Regions from separate parts of the Mesorhizobium sp. WSM4823 genome, predicted to be linked through region 3. Evidence: predicted binding sites of a transcription regulator. Region 3 holds the regulator's gene; each other region holds the start of a gene.
What was found. Region 3 encodes PhoB, which activates phosphate uptake and scavenging genes when phosphate is short. Its sites were predicted from a motif close to TGTCATNNANCTGTCAT; they were not measured.
Positions count from the first base shown of each region.

Region 1: AC0L26_RS14855 (PhoX family protein) is a predicted target of PhoB. The motif match lies at 4,210-4,226, and genes of this name have one in related genera.
Region 2: AC0L26_RS26740 (LTA synthase family protein) is a predicted target of PhoB. The motif match lies at 2,255-2,271, and genes of this name have one in related genera.

Region 1 is NZ_JBVVQL010000004.1:579,438-586,698, forward strand. Features, by position in the region: gene AC0L26_RS14830 (adenylate/guanylate cyclase domain-containing protein) at 1-525, opposite strand, end outside; gene AC0L26_RS14835 (SulP family inorganic anion transporter) at 744-2,474, opposite strand; gene AC0L26_RS14840 (helix-turn-helix domain-containing protein) at 2,592-2,861, opposite strand; gene AC0L26_RS14845 (phosphatase PAP2 family protein) at 3,041-3,739, opposite strand; gene AC0L26_RS14850 (hypothetical protein) at 3,752-4,090, opposite strand; gene AC0L26_RS14855 (PhoX family protein) at 4,295-6,301, shown strand; gene AC0L26_RS14860 (phosphatidylglycerol lysyltransferase domain-containing protein) at 6,584-7,261, shown strand, end outside.
Region 2 is NZ_JBVVQL010000014.1:81,151-88,411, reverse strand. Features, by position in the region: gene AC0L26_RS26740 (LTA synthase family protein) at 302-2,245, opposite strand; gene fabD (ACP S-malonyltransferase) at 2,492-3,433, shown strand; gene fabG (3-oxoacyl-[acyl-carrier-protein] reductase) at 3,493-4,230, shown strand; gene AC0L26_RS26725 (acyl carrier protein) at 4,421-4,657, shown strand; gene fabF (beta-ketoacyl-ACP synthase II) at 4,692-5,954, shown strand; gene mltG (endolytic transglycosylase MltG) at 6,057-7,261, shown strand, end outside.
Region 3 is NZ_JBVVQL010000003.1:195,116-202,376, reverse strand. Features, by position in the region: gene pstA (phosphate ABC transporter permease PstA) at 1-406, shown strand, start outside; gene pstB (phosphate ABC transporter ATP-binding protein PstB) at 420-1,235, shown strand; gene phoU (phosphate signaling complex protein PhoU) at 1,273-1,977, shown strand; gene phoB (phosphate regulon transcriptional regulator PhoB) at 1,994-2,683, shown strand; gene AC0L26_RS09610 (ROK family protein) at 2,974-4,221, opposite strand; gene xylF (D-xylose ABC transporter substrate-binding protein) at 4,489-5,529, shown strand; gene AC0L26_RS09600 (sugar ABC transporter permease) at 5,691-7,022, shown strand; gene AC0L26_RS09595 (ATP-binding cassette domain-containing protein) at 7,034-7,261, shown strand, end outside.

The DNA.
Region 1 (7,261 bases), on a different contig from region 3:
CGAATAGAGGTTCGTCGCCGGAATGACGGTTCCCGCATGAAAAATCACCCACCCCACCCCGATCGCCCACGTCAAGGCCGCGAGCGCGCCGAGATAGAGCGCCAATCGTGTCGAAAGGGTCAGCGCGCCAAGGCATACGAAAATCAGCAGGAATTTGAAGCTGCCCTCGCGCAGTTGCATCGCGGCCGGCGCGACCTCCAGGGAAAACGGGTTGGGCGTTACCAGCAGAACGGTCAACAGAATGATGTCCAGCGTACCCACGAGGTAACCGATCCACCATGGCGCGTTGCGACGGCGCGCGAAGAGAAACTGGATCAGGCCGACGAGCTGGAACAGCACGAGGCCCGCCAGCACGAAGAGCAGCGAGGCATCCCAGCGGCTGATCGATGAAAAGAAGCAGGAGATCACGGCGAGCGATGCCGTACGCGCCCAGAACTGCAATGCAGCACCCTGGCGTTCTGCGCGCTCCCGCAAATTTTTCAGGCGCGAATAGCGGCGAAGTTCAAGTGTTGGCGCGGTCGGCATAGGATCACTTCGATTTCACGGGGACGTGTCACGCATTCGGCAAACCCGCCCTCTACTGGCAAATCAGTGCGCGAACTCTACCATGAATGTGGTTTCATTTTTGGAGCGTGGCTGCAAAGAGCAAAAATGTCCGGACAAAAGATCATGATGGAAACTGAAGCAACGGACGGACATCCTTGCACTGACAAATGACCCACTGACCGGCAAAATCCTGGTCGCTACTCCGTCTTCAGCTTCCCTGCCAGTTGCGCCTGCGCGTCCTTGATCGAGGCGGCGTATGTCACCAGCGGCCGCTTGACGCCGTGGTTGATCAGCATGCGACGTGTCTGCGGCGAAGCGCCTGATATGATGAAGCGCACGCCGGCGCCCCTCGCCTTGTGGGCCGCGCCCTCGATGACGTTGGCTGCCGTCGAATCGAAGAACGGCACGGCCGAGCAATCGAGGATGAAGTTCTTGCGCTGGTCGGCGATCCGGTCCAGCACCGTGGCGACGGTCGAGGCGGCGCCAAAGAAAAAGGCGCCCGAAATACGGTAGACGACGGTGTCGGTATCGCTGGCTTCACTGGAATCATATGCGTTGGCGGCACCGGTTTTGTCGGCGACATCGTCCTGCACCAATCTCTGGTCCGGCTCGACCGCAATGCTCTTGGCCATGCGATCGATGAACAGGATCGAGCCCAGGGCGAAACCGACGACGATGCCTTCGGTGAGGTCGCGGAAGACGACGATCAGGAAGGTCGCCATCAGCACCAGCGCGTCGCCGCGCGAAGCGCGCAGCAACGTGGCGAAGGCCTGCTTCTCGAACATGTTCCAGCACACCACCGCCAGCACGCCGGCAAGGGCTGCAAGCGGGATGTAGCTGGCCAGCGGCGCTGCCACCAGCATCAGCGCAAGCAGGAGGACCGAGTGGATCATGCCCGAAACCGGTCCATGCGCGCCGGCCCGCACGTTGGTCGCCGTTCGAGCGATGGTGCCGGTGGTGCAGATGCCGCCGAACAGGGCCGACGCGATGTTGGCAAAGCCCTGCGCCACGAGTTCGCAATTGGAGCGGTGCCGCCTTCCTGTCATGCCATCGGCGACAACCGCCGACAGCAGCGATTCGATCGCGCCGAGCAGCGCAAAGGCTACGGCGTCCGGCAGGACGTCGATTACCTTGTCGACGCTGATCGGCGGAAAGGCCGGCATTTGCAGGCTGCGCGGGATGCCGCCGAAGCGCGTGCCGATGGTTTCGGCAGGCAGGGAAAACAGCGCCACGACGAGCGACGCAAGGCCGATGGCAATCAACATGGCGGGCCATTTCGGCCGCCATCGCTTCATCAGGACAATAGCGACGATGGTCAGTACGGCCACGGAGGTGGCGGCGAGATTGATCGTACCGGCCGCCTCACTGAGCGCCATCAGCTTCGGCACCAGCGGTCCGGGTTCTTTGCCGGCGAGCTTCAGCCCGAACAGCTCGACGATCTGGCCGGAGAAGATGGTGATGGCGATGCCGGCGGTGAAGCCAACGGTCACCGGATAGGGAATGAACTTGATGTAGGTGCCAAGCCTGAGATAGCCGATGGCGAGCAGGAAGATGCCGGCCATCATCGTCGCCAGCAGCAATCCGTCGACACCGACCCGCGCCACCGTTGCCGCTACCAGCACGATGAAGGCACCGGCCGGCCCGCCGATCTGGAAGCGGCTGCCGCCGAGCGCCGAGACGAGGAAGCCGCCGATGATGGACGTGTAGAGCCCGCGCTCCGGCGTCACGCCGGATGCGACCGCGATCGCCATCGACAGCGGCAGCGCCACGATGGCCACGGTCAGCCCGGCAATGGCATCGGCCTTGAAGTGCTCTGCTGTGTAGCCCTCGCGCAGCACTGTCACCAGCTTCGGCGTGAACAGTTCGGAAAAAGTCGGCTTTGCCGGACCTCGGGCCGGTTGATGAATTGCCCGCCGGGTTCGATCCATGGACTGCCTTTCGCTCCTGATGCAGGTCGCTCAAACTGGGCAACGACATGCATAAAAACCAAGGCGGCGAGATCGTCGGCAGGACTGTCGGCGGTCGCCGTCGCGACTTTTACCGACTCAGCCCGGCGGGCCCTTCGGCACGACCGGCTTGAGGCGCACGCCCCTGCCGCCGCGCTCGCTGGCCTGATTCTCGCCGATCAGTTCCACGCCGGCCTCATCGAGGGCCTGGATGACCTTCATCAGCGTGTCGACCACGCCCCTGACCACGCCGTCGCTCGCTTCCATGCGCTGGATGGTTGGAAGCGAAACCCCGGCGCGCTCGGCAAGCGTCTTCTGATCGATGCCGGCCAGCGCCCTTGCGGCGCGCATCTGCGCGGCAGTGATCATCGGCTAACAACCCCCGCCTGAGTCTGCATTTCTACGTATAATACCGTTATTGTCATGTTTCAAGCATCAAAATGTATATGTAAGACATGCACGCACCCAGGTCATGGAGCCTGCGCGCTAACTGGGAAAGCAGGCCCTCGGCTGTCGCAAATTTCGAGGAGTATTAGCCGCAGCGTCGTTCAGGCGTCGGTCTGCCCGCGCCATCGCTGTAGCGCCCATGCGGCCAGCCAGCACAGCATCGCCCAGGCGAAGCCGGCGCACCAGCCGGCCAGCACGTCGGACGGCCAATGAACGCCGAGATAGACGCGGCTGATGCCGACCAGCACCGTCGTCAGCACTGCCAGCGACAGCACATAGATCTTCGTCGTTCGCCCGGGCAGGAAGCGCGACGCCATGCTGCCCAGCGTCAAATATGTCACCGCCGACAACATCGCATGGCCACTCGGAAACGAAAGCGTCGCCACGTCGGCGAGATGCGAGACCAACTCGGGGCGAGGCCGGTCGATTCCGAGCTTCAGCGTGCTCGACAAGGCCTGCCCGCCCGCCACCGCTACGAAAACGAGAAATGCCGGCCCCGGCCTGTGGATCAGCAGCAGATAGACGATCACCGCAGCCGTGATCAGTACGAGCACACTGGCGCTGCCGAGGCTGGTGATGTCGCGCATCGCCCCTTCCAGCCATGGCGGTCCGATCGGATCGTCGGGTTGGCCCGCTTCACGGAAGGCAAGCAGGATTTCCGTGTCGAAGGCGTGCGGCGTGGTGTCTCGCGCCACCTCCATCAGTTCCTCGAACCCCCATAGTCCACCGGCAATGACCAGTCCGGCCAGCAGCACCGGGAATTCGATCCAGCCGAGCAACTTGGTTGTGGTGTTCTTCATCGGCCCTCGCAATTACAATTTTTGCAGATAGGGTCCGAGCGTGATCAGCGCCACCGCTGCGACGGCGAGCACGATCCCGGTCGCCTGCAACGCATTGACGCGCTCGCCGAAGAAGACCAGTGCCACCACGTTCACCGATACCAGTTGGATCACCGCCGACAGGCTGAACGACACCGACATGCCGAATTCACGGATCAGCCTCAGCATGATCAGATTGCCCAGCGAATAGAGCGCCAAGGTCAGAATGATCTTGCCGAGGCTCGGCGCCAGCCCCCATTGTTTGGCCGCCGTCGCCGCCAGCAGGAAGATCACCGTCGAAATGCCGAGCTGCCCCAGTCCCCAAAAACTCACTTTCTGTCCCTCTCGAAGCGGTGCTTCCGTGCCTGCGGCAGATCTTGTTTCCGAAGCGTCGGTCGCGGTCAAGCGGGGCCGATCATCGACACGGAATCGGGACTGGAATTGGCCGGCAACGTCATCAAACTGTGATCTGCTGGCGATAGCGGTCAGTCAAGCAAGACGCTCCAGCCATCCCAAAGAAGCCAGAGGCAAGCCCCCATGAACGAACATCGCTCGACTGAACATCGCGCCACCGACGCCCAGTTCCGCACCAGCCTGCTCGAGGAAAACGATGGGCCAGGAACCAATCCCACCGACAACGGGACGATGGGCGAAATCATCGCCGCGCGTTTCTCGCGCCGTGGGTTCCTGCAGGGATCGCTCGCGGCGACCGCCATTGCCGTCACCCTCAGCCCGCTGGCACTGATGCTTGCCGACGATGCCCGCGCCGCCGCCGGCTCGGCCTTCACGTTCGACGAGGTCGAGGCAGGCGTCGACGACAAGCATCATGTCGCGCCGGGTTATGACGCCGACGTGCTGCTGCGCTGGGGCGATCCGCTGTTTGCCGATTCGCCGGAATTCGATCCGACAAAGCAGTCGGCGCAGGCCCAGGAAAGACAGTTCGGCTACAACAACGACTATGTCGGCTATATCCCGCTCGACGGTTCGGCCGAGCATGGCCTGCTGGTGGTCAACCACGAATACACCAACCCGCATCTGATGTTTCCGGGTCTCGTCACCATCGTCGAGGGCGAGGCCAAGCAGGCGCCGCTGAGCAAGGAACAGGTCGATGTCGAGATGGCCGCGCATGGCGGCACCGTCGTCGAGATCCGCAAGGTATCGGGCAAATGGCAAGTGGTGCGCGACGGCAAGCTCAACCGCCGCATCACCTCCAAGACCGAGATCGCACTGTCAGGTCCCGTCGCCGGCCACGACCGCGTCAAGACCAATGCCGACCCGACCGGCACCAAGGTCATCGGCACCGTCAACAATTGCGCCGGCGGTGTCACGCCCTGGGGCACCTATGTCATGGCCGAGGAAAACATCCACGGCTATTTCTCCGGCGAACTGCCGGCCGATCATCCGGAGGCAGCCAACTACAAGCGCCTGGGCATTCCCGAGGGCTCCTATGAGTGGGCGGCGCATTACGACCGTTTCGACCTTGGCAAGGAGCCGAATGAGCCGAACCGCTTTGGCTGGATCGTTGAGGTCGACGTCAACGATCCAAATTCGGTGCCGAAGAAGCGCACTGCCATGGGCCGCTTCAAGCATGAGGGTGCCGAATCGATCGTCGCCAAGGACGGCCGCGTCGTTTTCTATCTCGGCGACGACGAGCGCTTCGATTATGTCTACAAATTCGTCACCACAGGCACGTTCAACGCCGAGGACCGTGCCGCCAACATGGATCTTCTCGACGACGGCACGCTCTACGTTGCCAAATTCGCCGAGGACGGCACGCTTGAGTGGCTGCCGCTGGTTCACGGTCAGGGCCCGTTGACCGCCGAAAACGGTTTTGCCAGCCAGGCCGACGTGCTGATCGGGACAAGGCTTGCCGCCGATCTTCTCGGCGCCACCAAGATGGATCGCCCTGAAGACATCCAGCCCAACCCGACGACCGGCAAGGTCTACGTCATGCTGACCAACAATTCGAAGCGCAAGGCCGAGCAGGTCGACGCCGCCAACCCGCGCGCCGAAAACGCCTTCGGCCACATCATCGAGATCGTCGAGGACGGTGGCGATTTCGCTGCTGCCAAGGGCAAGTGGGAAGTGCTGTTGAAATGCGGCGATCCCTCGGTGGCCGAAGTCGGTGCCACCTTCTCGACCGCAACGACCGCCAATGGCTGGTTCGGCATGCCAGATAATTGCGCTATCGATGCGGCCGGCCGGCTCTGGGTCTCGACCGACGGCCAGGGCCCGAAGGCGACCGGTCGCACCGACGGCCTGTGGGCCGTCGACACCGAAGGCGAGGCGCGGGCGACGTCAAAGCTGTTCTTCCGCGTGCCGATCGGCGCCGAAATGTGCGGCCCGCTATTCACGCCCGACGACCAGACCGCCTTCGTTGCAGTTCAGCATCCGGCCGATGGCGGCGAAGACTGGGAGCCGTTTGGCCGCCCCTCTTACTATGAGGACCTGTCGACCCGCTGGCCCGACTTCAAGCCCGATATGCCGGTGCGGCCGTCGGTCGTCGCCATCACCAAGCAGGGCGGTGGCAAGATCGCGGTCTAGAGATCATCTCGCTCCAAGGGTCCACGCTGATAAATCGTGAAGGAGGGGTTTCGGTTCGGCCGAAGCCCCTCATTTTTATGACCAATTGCCAGTTTATACCCAATTTCTGGGCTTTCGTTCAATTCTCGCTGCTACCATTTCATGGTGTTCACCACCCCAGTTGCGCTCTATAGGGCACATGCGCGATATGATCGATAATCAGACCGCCCAATGCGATTGATTCGAAGCCCGCGAGCTGGCGGGTACTCCCAGTAGTGAAGCGCGGGACGCGGAATCTCGACAATGGCCTCCTTGCGCATTCATTTCGACCGCCTGCTCGAGGGCGCAGCGCCGAAGGTAGAGCGGCGGGAGCTGACGCATGTCCAGCGCCTGGCGCTGGTCCGCCAGCACGGCAATTTTTCGCTCGCCTATTCGACCGCCGTCCAGCGCAACCTTTCCTATTTCGGTGACGCTGACGGCTACATCGCCTTCGGCACCAAAATGAAACACCATTTCGCGCTCGGCGACCCAGTGGTCCATCCGCCCGATCGGCCCGACTATATCAAGCGTTTCGTTGAGGCCGCCGATAACCCGTGGTTCGTGCAGATCGGCGAACAGACGGCGTGCGTGCTGGCCGGGCTCGGATATCAGGTCAACCGTCTCGGCGTGGATACGCGGCTGGTCCTGCCCGCCCATGATTTTTCCGGAAAGCGCAACGAAACCGTGCGCTATTCCGAGCGTTGGCTATTGAAAAAGGGATTTTCCTTTGCCGAGGACAAGCGGACCATCTTTCTCGACGAGATCCAGCGGCTATCGCAGAACTGGCGGGCGGACCGCATCGTCAAACGATGGGAGATGGCCTTCCTCAACCGCCCCTTCAATGATCATCTCGGCGTCGACATGCGCCGCTTCGTCCTGCATGGCCCTGATGGCGATCTCGTTGCCTTGCTCGACTTCGATCCCCTGTTCAGCGGCGGTAAG
Region 2 (7,261 bases), on a different contig from region 3:
TTGTTCTCAAGCCTTTCTTCGTTTCTCTCCCGGTTCCCGGCGGCAAAAGCCTCTGCAACTTCTCTGACCCGCCGATCCCTAGAGGAGGCGGGGAAGAAAGGAGCATGACGAGACGGTCGAGAGCGGAGACACGGGAGGCGGAAGCGCTTCTGGCCCCACACGAAGGTTTCGAAAAACCTCCGGCCCTCCGTTCAGCCCCCAGCAAGGACCGGCAGATTGCGGGCGTCTATACAGGAATCCGGCTGGATGGCAAGGGCGAGTCCGAAGACCCACCGCCGCAGGACGACATGTCGCGACAGCTTCAGCTTGTATGCGGGAGCTTATTCACTGTTTCCGGGAAGAAGTCGGGCGCCGCTCGGCGCTTGCCGAACATCATATCATATTGCAGCAGACGGAAATCGCGAATGGCAGGGTCGATTTCCTTCTTGCGCGCCCAATCCGGCGTGGCCTCGCCGGCCGGCGTCAATAGCAGATTGCGGTCGACGACACGGTAATGCTCGCGCATCTGGCCGAGAAAGCCGGTGTAATAGGGATGGCTGATCCCAGCCGCGGTCAGGATATGGTAGGGCAGGAAGGCAGGGCTTACTGCGCCCATCTCCTCGGCTGGCCCGGTGCGGTTCGACCATACGACCAGCGGCGTCTGGTGGTGCAGCAGCATTTGGTCAGGTGGTTCTTTGCGCGGCGCGACATTATCCTTGAGGAAGCCGGTCTCGACATAGACTGGACCGAGCGGCGGCAGATGGTCGCCGAAGAAGGCGATGACCGTCGGGCGCCGGCGGTTCTTCGCCCATTCGACAAGGCGCCCGAGGCCCTTGTCGGCGTCGGCTGCGCCCTCCGTAAAGCTCAGCAGCGAATCCTTCGCCCACTGGCTGGTCGGCGCCTGCACCTTGTGGGTCGGATTGTAGTAGCGATTCGGCTCGTAGGGGCCGTGGTTCTGCAGGCTGACGGCAAAGAGGAAGAACGGATCGTCGGTGGCGTCGGCCTCGCGGATGATCTCGTCGGTCATCGCTGCGTCCGAGGCCAGCGGCCCGCGCTTTTCGAGGTACGGCAGGTTTTCTTCCGACTTGAAGTCGTCGAAGCCGAAATCCGCATAGACGGGTGTGCGGTTCCAGAACCAGCTCGTGCCCGGATGGATGGCGCGCGTCTCATAGCCCTGGCTCTTCAGGAACGTCGCCATCGACGGCACGGGCGCGCGGACATATTGCTGGTAGGGGATGCTTCCGGCCGGCAGGAAGGCGTTGGAAAAGCCGGTCAGTGCCTCGAACTCGACATTGGCGGTCATGCCGCCGAATTCAGGCGAGAACATCGAACCCGAGCGCAGCGCCCGCACATTGGGAATCGGATCGGGCGTAATGGCGACGCCGGGCAACTCGGTCGGATCCCAGAAGGATTCGCTCATGACGATGATAATGTCGGGCTTCTCGGCCGGTACCGATGCCGTCACGTCGGGCCTGTCGATCGCTGCGATCGACTTGTCGGAATAGCCCGCAGGCGCCGAGACATGGGCCATCGGCACGTTGAGCGCGAAGGCCAGCGCGAAGCCGTTGGAGGCGTAGTTTTCCTTCTGATCCCACATGATCGGGATGATCTGCAACCGGTCACGCGTCCACGAGAAGGTGGCGTAATCCATGATCGAGACGAAGAAGGCGAGCAGCGGCACGGTCAGCGTCAGCCGGGCCAGGCGCCCCTTGCGGCTGAGCGCCGGCACCCGGCGCCGCCATAGCCGCCAGCCATAGACGAGCAGCGACAGGCCGCCAATGATACCAACCGCCAAGGCGAGGGCGGTTCCCGGGCGTTCGCGCACCAGAAGCGGCATCAGCGCCACGATCTGGCGTGAATACAAGAAATCGGTCGGATAGAGCGGATCGCCGAGATAGAGCGATTTCTGATGGCCGACAAAGGCCAGCGCCAGCGTCAGCGGCGCGACGATCATCAGACTCTGGTGACTGCGGCCGAGCACGGCGTCGAGACCGATCAGGATCAACGCGAAAATGATGATGGTGGTCCAGCCCGGTTTGAAAGGCTGCAGGAAGAAGGCGACGGTGCCGGCAAAGTCGCCGCGCACGATCAGCTCGATCGCAAACACCAGGACAGCGGCCGCAAGCAGGCTGACGAGCCCGTAGCGGATAACAGGCCATTTCCGGCCTGGCAGATAGCCGGTGGCCGGATCGCCTTCCAGAAACTGTGGCGCGGCTCTGCCGGCGCGTTTCCTAGTCCTTGCCAACCTACAATTTCCCCCGACCATACACAAAAGCGTCACTGAGCTGTCATCGATATGTCACGAAAAGCTAGCGCCTGTGGCTAAAATAAGAAGAGCCAGCAAACGAATCGTGAGCGATTTTCATCATGAGTGATCGACAAAAAGCCTTTTGGAACAGTCACTCGGCCAGCGATGCCGAGCCGGAGCCGGCCGGGTTGGGTCGCTGACGGACTTGACTTGCCCGCCCGCCTTGCGTCACAGGCAGGAAAAATCAGCGCTTGGGAGCCACAGATGGCCATCGCATTCACCTTTCCGGGACAGGGCAGCCAGGCGGTCGGCATGGGCAAGGATCTCGCCGACGCCTTTCCGGAATCGCGGAAGATCTTCGAAGAGGTTGACGACGCGCTTGGCGAAAACCTGTCGAAACTGATCTGGGAAGGGCCGGAAGAGAGGCTGACGCTGACCGCCAATGCCCAACCGGCGCTGATGGCTGTGTCGCTCGCCGCGATCCGGGCGCTGGAATCGCGCGGCTTCTCGCTGAGGGACAAGGTCGACTATGTCGCCGGCCACTCGCTCGGCGAATATTCGGCACTTGCCGCCGCCGGTTTCGTTTCGGTCGCCGATGCAGCCCGGCTCTTGCGTATCCGCGGCAACGCCATGCAGGCGGCTGTGCCGGCCGGTGAAGGCGCCATGGCGGCGATCATCGGGCTGGAACACGCCGATGTCGAAGACGCCTGCGGTGAAGCGGCCAAAGATTCAGTTTGCCAGATCGCCAACGACAATGGCGGTGGCCAACTGGTGATCTCCGGCGCCAGGGCGGCGGTCGAACTGGCGGCGAGACTGTGCATGGAAAAGGGCGCCAAGCGGGCGCTGATGCTGCAGGTCTCGGCGCCCTTCCATTCGGCGCTGATGGCACCGGCGGCCGAGATCATGCGCGAGGCGCTGGCCGGGGTGACGAAGAACGCGCCGTTGGCGCCCGTGGTCTCCAACGTGTCGGTCACCCCGTCCAGCGATCCGGACGCAATCGCCCGCCGCCTTGTCGAACAGGTGACCGGCCGCGTGCGCTGGCGTGAAACGGTGGAGTGGTTCGGCGCGAATGGCGTTGCGACACTCTACGAGGTGGGCGCCGGCAAGGTGCTGTCGGGACTGGCGAGGCGCATCAACCGCGATATCGCCACTGGCGCCGTCGGCACGCCGGCGGAAGTCGAGGCGGCACTGGCGGCGCTCGTATAACCGACCACGATTTGACCCCACCCATGTGAAGGGTGTTCTCTTAGCTCAGGAGACAAGACATGTTCGAATTGACTGGCCGCAAGGCGCTCGTCACAGGCGCGTCGGGAGGCATCGGTGAGGCGATCGCCCGGGTGTTGCATGCGCAGGGTGCCATCGTCGGGCTGCATGGCACCCGCGTCGAAAAGCTGGAGATGCTGGCCGCCGAGCTCGGCGACCGGGTCAAGCTGTTCCCGGCGAACCTTTCCAACCGCGACGAGGTCAAGGCGCTCGGCCAGAAGGCCGAGGCCGATCTCGAAGGCGTCGACATTCTCGTCAACAACGCCGGCATTACCAAGGACGGGCTGTTCGTGCGCATGGCGGACGCCGACTGGGATAGCGTGCTTGAAGTCAACTTGACCGCCGTGTTCCGGCTGACCCGCGAACTCACCCATCCGATGATGCGGCGCCGGCACGGCCGCATCATCAACATCACTTCGGTCGTCGGCGTCACCGGCAATCCCGGCCAGACCAATTATTGCGCTTCCAAGGCCGGCATGATCGGCTTTTCCAAGTCGCTGGCGCAGGAGATCGCCACCCGCAACATCACCGTCAACTGCGTCGCCCCTGGCTTCATCGAATCGGCGATGACCGACAAGCTCAACGATAAGCAGAAAGAGGCGATCATGGCGGCGATCCCGACACGGCGCATGGGCACCAGCGCCGAGGTCGCTTCCGCCGTCGCCTACCTCGCATCCAACGAAGCTGCCTATGTCACCGGCCAGACCATTCACGTGAATGGCGGCATGGCGATGATTTGACGGTTGCGGGAAAACACCCCCTTTTCGCCTTGGACCCAGGCCGATTTTCGTGTAATGCGGCCCGCAACCCGGCGGTTCGGGCAAAAACCGGTCCGGTGCCATTGCGTTTCCGGCAGGACCATCTTTCAGCTTGATTAGCGGCATTCTGCCCGCTAACGAAGACAGACAAACAAAAGACGAGGATGCCCAAATGAGTGACACCGCAGAGCGCGTCAAGAAGATCGTTATCGAGCACCTTGGCGTCGATGCCGACAAGGTGACGGAGCAGGCGAGCTTCATCGATGATCTGGGCGCGGATAGCCTCGACACGGTCGAGCTCGTCATGGCGTTCGAAGAAGAGTTCGGCGTCGAGATTCCGGACGATGCGGCCGAAACCATCCTGACTGTTGGCGATGCAGTGAAGTACATCGACAAGGCTTCGGCCTGACGCTATTTGCAGTCATCACCGAGGAGGACCTGCGATGAGGCGTGTCGTCGTCACGGGCCTTGGGTTGCTTTCGCCGTTCGGCATGGGCTTCGAGCATAGCTGGAAGGAGCTTCTGACCGGCCGCAGCGCAGCCAAGCGTATCACCGAGTTCGAGGTGGAGGATCTTGCCTGCAAGGTTGCCCACGTCATTCCGCGCGGCAATGGCGAGAACGCCACCTTCAATCCCGAGGCCGTTCTCGAGCCGAAGGAATTGCGCAAGATCGGCGACTTCATCCTTTACGGGATCGCAGCCGCCGACGAGGCGCTGAAGGATTCGGGGTGGACGCCGAAAACGCACGAGGAGCAGTGCGCCACTGGCGTGCTGATCGGCTCCGGCATCGGTGGCATCGAAGGCATCGCCGAAAACGCGATGATCCTCAAGGAGCGCGGACCGCGCCGCATCAGTCCGTTCTTCATCCCCGGCCAGATCATCAATCTCGTCTCCGGCCAGGTTTCGATCCGGCATGGGCTGAAAGGCCCCAACCACGCCGTCGTCACCGCTTGCTCCACCGGCGCGCACGCCATCGGCGATGCCGCCCGGCTGATCATGTGGGGCGATGCCGACGTAATGGTCGCAGGCGGCGCCGAAGCGCCGGTGACGCGGCTGTCGATCGCCGGTTTCGCTGCTTGCCGTGCACTGTCCACCGACCGCAACGACGCTCCGGAGACGGCCTCGCGTCCCTATGATCGCGACCGTGACGGCTTCGTCATGGGCGAAGGCGCCGGCGTCGTCATTCTGGAAGAGCTGGAGCACGCCAAGGCGCGCGGCGCCAAGATCTATGCCGAGGTAACCGGTTACGGTCTGACCGGCGATGCCTATCACATCACTGCGCCGGCCGAAGATGGCGACGGCGCTTTTCGCTGCATGGTCGCGGCGCTGAACCGGGCCAAGCTGACGCCCGCAGACGTCGACTACATCAATGCGCACGGCACTTCGACCATGGCCGACACGATCGAGCTCGGCGCCGTCGAGCGGCTGGTCGGCAACGCCGCGTCGAAAATATCGATGTCGTCGACCAAGTCGTCGATAGGCCATCTTCTGGGTGCGGCGGGCGCCGCCGAGGCGATCTTTTCGATCCTCGCCATCCGCGACAACATCGCGCCGGCCACCATCAACCTCGACAACCCGGAGCGTGAAACGGCGATCGACCTGGTGCCGCATAAACCGCGTGCCCGCCAGGTTGACGTGGCGCTGTCCAACTCCTTTGGCTTCGGCGGCACCAACGCCTCGCTGGTCTTCCAGCGCTACAATGGCTGACTTGTGCGCCGACCGGCACGGCACGCGCACGTCGTCAATTTTGCCATATTCGCCCCTACTCTGCCCAAGGGGATTCGCTGCAAGATCAAACGGTAGGGCGCCATGAGCACAAATTCGGCGGACAACGGGGAATTAGGGCAGCGGCCCGTACCGTCGGGTCCGATCGTGCCGAAAACGGCCAGCGAGGCGTTGCGGCCTGAAGCCGGCACGCCGCCGCCCAAGCGCTCGCGCGCCTCGCGCAGCCAGTTCGTCGTGTTCATGAACTTCGTCATCTCCCTGGTGATGTTGATGGTTCTGGCGGCCGGCTTTGCATTGTATTTCGGCAAGCAGGAATTCAACGAGCCCGGCCCGTCGGCCAATGCCGACACCTTCCTGGTCAAGCCGAACACCGGCGTCCAAGAAATTGCCGACCAGCTCGAGCGGCGCGGATTGATCAGCGACGCGCGCATCTTCCGCCTTGGCGTGCGTGCCTTTGGCAATGACGCCGCGCTGAAGGCCGGCGAATACGAGATCAAGCCGCAGGCCTCCATGCGCGACATCATGGAGCTGCTGAAAAGCGGCAAGTCGGTGATGTACTCGCTGACCGTCCCGGAGGGACTGACCGTCGAGCAGGCGCTGCAGCGCATCGCCGAGCAGGCAGCGCTCGACGGCGATATGCCTGCGACCATTCCACCCGAGGGCAGCCTTGCTACCGACACGTTGCGCTTCACGCGGGGCGCGACACGCCAGCAGATGGTCGACAAGCTTTTGGCGGATCAGAAGAAGCTGGTCGAGGACGTCTGGCAGCGGCGCGCTCCCGATCTGCCTCTGGCCAGTGTCGATGAGTTCGTCATCCTCGCTTCCATTGTCGAGAAGGAGACGGGAAAGGGCGACGAACGCTCACGGGTCGCCGCCGTCTTCCTCAACCGGCTGGCCAAGGGCATGCGGCTGCAGTCGGATCCAACCATCATCTACGGCCTGTTCGGCGGTAAGGGCAAACCGGCCGACCGCCCGATCTATCAGTCGGACATCAAGAAGCCGACGCCCTACAACACATATCTGATCAACGGCCTGCCGCCGACGCCGATCGCCAATCCCGGCCGTGCGGCGCTGGAAGCGGTGGCCAACCCGTCGAAGACAGACGATCTTTATTTCGTCGCCGACGGCACCGGCGGTCACGTCTTTGCGCCGACGCTCGCCGAGCACAACGAGAACGTCGCTCGCTACCGGGCGCTGCAGAAGAAGCTGGCCGATGAAGCCGCCAAGGCCGGCGCTGCCAAAGCCGACGCTGCCAAGGTGGAAGGTCAGACCGATGCGCCGGTGGACGG
Region 3 (7,261 bases):
GCCGATCATCATTATCGCCTCACGCGCTTCGCTGCGCGCGGTGCCACCGTCGATCCGCGAGGCAGCTCTTGGCATCGGAGCGTCCAAGGTCCAGACCGTATTCCATCACGTCCTGCCGCTGGCGATGCCGGGCATCATGACCGGCACCATCCTCGGCATGGCGCATGCGCTGGGCGAAACCGCGCCGTTGCTGATGATCGGCATGGTCGCCTTCATTGTCGACATTCCCGGCGGCTTCACCGATCCCGCGACGATCCTGCCGGTGCAGATATTCATGTGGGCCGATTTCCCGGAAGCTGGATTCCAGCAGAAGACTTCGGCGGCGATTTTGATTTTGCTGGTGTTTTTGGTCATCATGAATGCCATAGCGGTGATACTGCGCAGGCGCTTCGAGCGGCGCTGGTAAGGAGTTAGAGGATATGAACATCATGACGGAAGCCAGCGTCGAACAGAAACTGAATAGCGGAACCAACGAACCTTCGATCAAGATGAAGGGCGAAAAGGTCTCTGTTCATTATGGCGAGAAGCGCGCTCTGTTCGACGTGGATCTCGATGTCCGCGAGAACCAGGTGACGGCGTTGATCGGCCCATCGGGTTGCGGCAAGTCGACCTTTCTGCGTTGCCTGAACCGAATGAACGACACGATCGACATCGCACGGGTAAGCGGCAAGATCACGCTCGACAACGAGGATGTCTACGACCCGAAAATCGACGTCGTCGAGCTGCGGGCTCGCGTCGGCATGGTGTTCCAGAAGCCGAACCCGTTTCCGAAGTCGATCTACGAAAACGTCGCCTACGGTCCGCGCATTCACGGTCTGGCCAGGAGCAAGGCGGAGTTGGACGGCATCGTCGAATCGAGCCTGAAGAAGGCCGGCCTGTTCAACGAGGTCAAGGATCGCCTGCTCGAGTCGGGCACCGGCCTTTCCGGCGGACAGCAGCAGCGCCTGTGCATCGCGCGCGCCATCGCGGTGTCGCCGGAAGTGATCCTGATGGACGAGCCCTGCTCAGCGCTCGATCCGATCGCCACCGCCCGCGTCGAGGAGCTGATCGACGAGCTGCGTCAAAACTACACGATCGTCATCGTCACCCATTCGATGCAGCAGGCAGCGCGCGTGTCGCAGCGAACGGCGATGTTCCATCTCGGCTATCTGGTCGAGGAAGGCGCGACCGACAAGATGTTCACCAACCCCGACGACAAGCGCACCCAGGACTACATCACCGGCCGGTTCGGCTGAGCGGTCCGGCGGCGAATTCGAACACGAGGACAGCATCATGGGTGAACATACCGTCGCCTCCTTCGACGAGGAATTGGAACACATCGACAGGCTGATCCGTGACATGGACGAGCTTGCCGCCGCGATGGTAGCTGCGTCGATCCGCGCATTGCTCGCGTCAGACAATGCGATGGCGCAGCGCGTCGTCTCGGACGATGCCATCATGGATGCCCGGCAGCGCGAGCTCGACGACAGCGCGATCACACTGATCGCCAAGCGGCAGCCGATGGCGCAAGACCTGCGCGCCGTGGTTGGCGCAATCCGGATGGCCGGCGATCTGGAGCGCATCGGCGACCTGGCCAAGAACATAGCCAAGCGGGTCAGCGCAGTCGGACAGAGCGCCACGCCGCGTAATCTCTCGCATGGTATCGACGCAATGGCGGATCTCGTTCTCGAACAGCTCCGTGGCGTGGTCGAGCACTACGTGTCGCGAGACGCCAACGCGTTGAAGGAACTACGCGCCGCCGACGAGAAGGTCGATGTCAAATACACGGCGGTTTTTCGGGAGCTCCTGACCTACATGATGGAGGACCCTCGTAACATCACCGCCTGCACGCATCTTCTGTTCTGCGCCAAGAATCTCGAGCGTATTGGCGATCATGTAACCAACATCGCCGAAAACGCCTACTATGTCGTGACCGGACAGCAATTGCCGGCGGATCGCCCGAAGCTCGACGAAACGACGACGGCGCCGGCGACATGACGGGGGTGACCGATCGATGATCGCGCCGCGCATCATGGTGGTGGAGGATGAAGAGCCGCTGGGCGTCCTCCTCCGCTACAATCTGGAATCCGAAGGCTATCAGGTCGAGGTGGTGACACGCGGCGACGAGGCCGAAATCCGGCTGCAGGAAAACGTGCCCGATCTTCTGGTGCTCGACTGGATGGTGCCGGCAGTTTCCGGCATCGAGCTTTGCCGGCGTCTTCGGGTGCGTCCCGAAACCGAGCGGTTGCCGATCATCATGCTGACCGCGCGCGGCGAGGAGAGCGACCGGGTGCGCGGCCTCTCGACCGGGGCCGACGACTATCTGGTCAAGCCGTTCTCGACACCGGAATTCATGGCCCGGGTCAAGGCGCTGCTGCGCCGCGCCAAGCCGGAAGTGCTGTCCAGCGTGCTGAAGGTCGGCGACATCATGCTCGATCGCGAATCGCACAGGGTCTACCGCAAGAAGAGCGAGATCCGGCTCGGGCCGACCGAATTCCGGCTGCTCGAATTCATGATGCGGCACCCCGGTCGCGTCTTCTCGCGCAGCCAGTTGCTCGACAATGTCTGGGGCGAGACGATTTACATCGATGAACGCACGGTGGACGTCCATGTCGGGCGGTTGCGCAAGGCGGTCAACAATGGTCGCATGCCCGATGTCATCCGCACCATCCGCGGCGCGGGCTATGCGATCAGGGAAGATTAGTTCCTCGGCGCGTAAGTTCTGACAGGTCGGGCGTGCGGATCGCATGCTCTGCGATTAGCCGAAACGCTCCTCACTCGTCATCCTGGGGCGGAGCAAGGAGCGAAGCGACGCGGCGCAGACCCCAGGATCCATGCGGCGACTTAAGTGCGCTGCTGCGATCCAGAATTCTGCTCCGCTGCACTCCTCGGCTAAGGTTACGGCATGGATCCCAGGGTCTCCGCGACGGAGCTTCGCTCCTGCTTCGCCCAGGGATGACGAAGTTAGGAATTCGCGCGCTCTTTCGGGTCAACTCAGGCCACGTCCTTCCTGCTCGTGCCGGACTTTCCTTGCGCGCCCGGCGCGAAAATCTCCTGGTCGACGAAATTCAGCGCCTGCATGGCGCAGCCTTCGCGGATCAGCGGCAATTCGTTCGGCTCGGTGTCGAAGGAAATGGAACCCGAATGCTGGCCGCCGGCGGTCTGGGCGATGGCTTCGCGCAGGGCCGGCTCGATCAGGTCGAAGGCGGCAGCGCTGGCGCCGACCATGGCGACCGGCGCTGGATCTATCAACGCGAACAGGCTGCCTAGCCCGAAGCCGAGCGCTTCGCCGGCCTTGCGGTAGGCTTCGCGCTCCGGTCCGTCCGCCTCGCGCGCCCGTGCCGCCAATGCCCGCATGTCGGCATCGCTGACATCGGCGACCGGTTCGGCATTCTCGCTCAATTGCCTTGCATTGCGCCAGATGGCGTAGTTCCCGGCATAGGCTTCGACGCAGCCGCGCCGTCCGCAGCGGCAAAGCGCGCCGCCCGGCCGATGGATCATGTGGCCGAATTCGCCGCCTGAGGAATGGGTGCCGGTGAACAATTCGCCTTTCAACACCAACCCCATACCGATGCCGTGTGAGAGCAGGATGGCGATGAAATCGTTGCGGTAGCGATCCGGGTCGCGCCAGCGCAGCGCCACGGCCATCATGTTGCAGTCGTTTTCCATGATGGCCGGGATGCCGAATTCGCGTTCAAGAATGTCGGCGAAAGCGATGTTCGTTTGCGGCGTGATCGGCGACCACAACATGGCGCGCGCATGGGAATCGGTAATACCCTGGATCGCCAGTGCGATGCGGGCGACGCTTTGGACGTCGAGGCCGGGATCTTCGAGCCGTCGCCGGACGATGGCGACACATTCGCCGATCAGCTCGTCGCGCGACATGGTCAGCGTGTCCAGCCGGCGCTGTTCCTCGGCGACGACTTGTCCGGCATAATCGATGACGGCGACCGACAGGAAATTCAGCGACAACACGACGGCCAACACCGCTGCCGCTTCCGGATTGAGGCCGAGGCCGACCTGCGGCCGGCCGCGTTTCAGCGAAACGGCCTCGCTCGCCCTGCTCTCGGTCAGGATGCTTTCCTGGATCAGGTCTGAACAGATCGCCGATATCGTCGAATGGCTGAGGCCGGTGGTTGCCGCGATCTCGGTTCGCGATGGTTGGCCGGCCCGGCGTACGGCCGAAATCACCATCGCCCGGTTGCGCCGGCGCAAATCGTCATGACGGATTCCAACCGACATCCTGTTGCTTCCTCCCTGTCACCGCGGCGACTCATAAATCGGAAGCCGTCGATAATGTCGGACAAATAGTGGCAGAAGCAGAAGCCGCTGTCACGGTTTATTCCGAGGCTCGAAAAAAAGCCGGAAAGCCATCAAAATCCATCAGAATTGATGTTGACAGCGCTTCGGCGTTGGATCAGTGTTTTTTCGAGGCTCGAAAAAATAGAGCCTTTGTGCCGACCCTCGGGTCAGTCTGGTCGCGCCGCACGCGGTGCAGGGAGGAATATCATGAAAAGATTCACAGCCGCCATTCTGGCGGGGGTCGCCATGTCGCTGACGCTCGCATCGGTCGCACAGGCCAAGGACAAGGTCATTGGCGTTTCGTGGTCGAATTTCCAGGAAGAGCGTTGGAAGACCGACGAAGCCGCCATGAAGGCGGCGATCGAGGCCGCCGGCGACAAGTATATTTCAGCCGATGCGCAGTCCAATCCCGGTAAGCAGCTGACCGATGTCGAAAGCCTGATCTCGCAGGGCGCCAATGCACTGATCATCCTGGCGCAGGATGCCTCGGCCATCGGGCCGGCGGTGCAGAAGGCCCTGGACGAAGGCATTCCGGTCGTCGGCTATGACCGGCTGATCGAGAACAAGGACGTGTTCTATCTGACTTTCGACAACCAGGAAGTCGGCCGCATGCAGGCCCGCGAAGTGTTCAAGGTAAAGCCGGAGGGCAACTACGTCTTCATCAAGGGTTCCGGCGCCGATCCGAATGCCGATTTCCTGTTCGCCGGCTCCATGGAAGTGCTCAAGGATGCCATCGACAGCGGCAAGATCAAGAATGTCGGCGAGGCCTATACGGACGGCTGGCTTCCCGCCAATGCCCAGAAGAACATGGAACAGTTCCTGACCGCCAACGACAACAAGGTCGACGCGGTGGTTGCCGCCAATGACGGCACCGCCGGCGGCGTCGTCGCGGCACTAACGGCGCAAGGCCTGGCCGGATCCGTCCCGGTATCGGGTCAGGACGGCGATCATGCGGCGCTGAACCGTATCGCGCTCGGCACACAGACCGTATCGGTCTGGAAGGACGCGCGCGAGCTCGGCAAGAACGCTGCCGAGATCGCTTCGCAGCTGGCCGATGGCAAGCAGATGACCGACATTGCGGGCGTCAAGGACTTCACCACGCCGGGCGGCAATGCCGTCAAGTCGCTGTTCCTGACACCGATTGCCATCACCAAAGACAATCTCAACGTTGTCATCGACGCCGGCTGGATCAAGAAGGACGAAGTCTGTGCAGGCGTCGCCGCAGGCAGCGTTGCGGCCTGCAATTGATCTGGACAACTTCGCAGGGAAACGAACGCCGCGGCTGTCAGGCCGCGGCGTTTTTCGAGAGGCTTTCCACTTCAAATGACTTCCGCTTTAAATGACTGGGGAAAGCAAATAGCATCCTGTTCCGGCATCCGCGCCAGACGGCAACCCGGTCGGAGGACATCATGACCGACACGGCATCCAACTCACCGGTGGCCAACACGGCCGAAGACCGGGCGCGCGAATCCGAGCTCAGCGCAGTCGGGCGGTTCCTCAAGGCAACCGAGCTCGATATACGCATGCTCGGTATGGTCGGCGCGCTGCTGGTCATCTGGGTTGGAATTCACATCCTGTCGGGCGGGCTTTTCCTCACGCCGCGCAATCTCTGGAACTTGTCGGTGCAGACCTCCTCGGTCGCGATCATGGCGACCGGCATGGTTCTTGTCATCGTAATGCGCAACATCGATCTTTCGGTCGGCTCCGTCGAAGGCGTGATCGGCATGGTGATGGGCGTGGCCCAGGCCGAATTCCTCATCCGCGTCTTGGGATTTCAGGTTGGAAATCCCTGGATATGGATCATCGCACTTGCTGCCGGCGTGGTGCTCGGCCTCATGATCGGCGCGCTCCAGGGCTTCATCATCGCCTATCTCGAGGTTCCGGCTTTCATTGTGACGCTGGGCGGCTTGCTGATCTGGCGCGGCATGGCGTGGCTGATGACCAGCGGGCGCACCGTCGCGCCGCTCGACGCCACCTTCCAGCTCATGGGGGGCGGGCCGCGTGGCTCGATCGGCGCAACCGCAAGCTGGATCGTCGGCATTCTGGCCTGTATGGCCGTCGCCTTCATGCTGCTCAACGGCCGGTCGCAGCGCAAGCGGTTCAAATTTCCACTGCGCCCCGTCTGGGCGGAGAGCTTGCTTGGTGTTGTTGCCTGCGCCGCCATCCTCGGCGCCGTCTGGATCGCCAATTCCTATCCCTGGCCGGTCGGCATCGTTCGCCAATACGCCCAACGGAACGGCATCACCGTCCCCGAAGGCGGGCTGTTCATCGCCCATGGCATCGCCATACCGGTGCTGATCGCGGTCGCAGTCGGCATCGTCATGACATTCATTACCAAGCGTACGCGTTTCGGCCGCTATGTCTTTGCCATCGGCGGCAATCCGGAAGCGGCGGAGCTCGCCGGCATCAACACGCGCTGGGTGACGATGAAGGTGTTCATGATCATGGGCGTGCTGGCCGCAATCAGCGCGGCGATTGCATCGGCTCGCCTCAATGCGTCGACCAATGCGCTGGGTACGCTGGACGAGTTGCTGGTCATCGCCGCCGCCGTCATCGGCGGTACATCGCTGGCCGGCGGCTCCGGCACAGTGCTCGGCGCCATGCTGGGCGCGCTTCTGATGCAGTCGCTGCAGTCCGGCATGGTGCTGCTCGGCATCGATTCACCGCTTCAGAGCGTCGTCGTCGGTGCCGTCCTGGTGATCGCGGTCTGGCTCGACACCGTCTACCGCAAGCGCGTTTAAGGAAGGCGATTATGGCTGACACGACTGCTCCCACGCCACTGATCGATATGCGCAACATTTCGATTGCCTTCGGCGGCATTCGCGCCGTCGACGATGCGTCGATCGATCTCTTCCCGGGCGAGGTGGTGGCGTTGCTCGGTCACAACGGCGCCGGCAAGTCGACGCTGATCAAGATCCTGTCCGGCGCCTATAAGCGCGATTCGGGCCAGATCTTCGTCAATGGCGAGGAGGCTTCGATC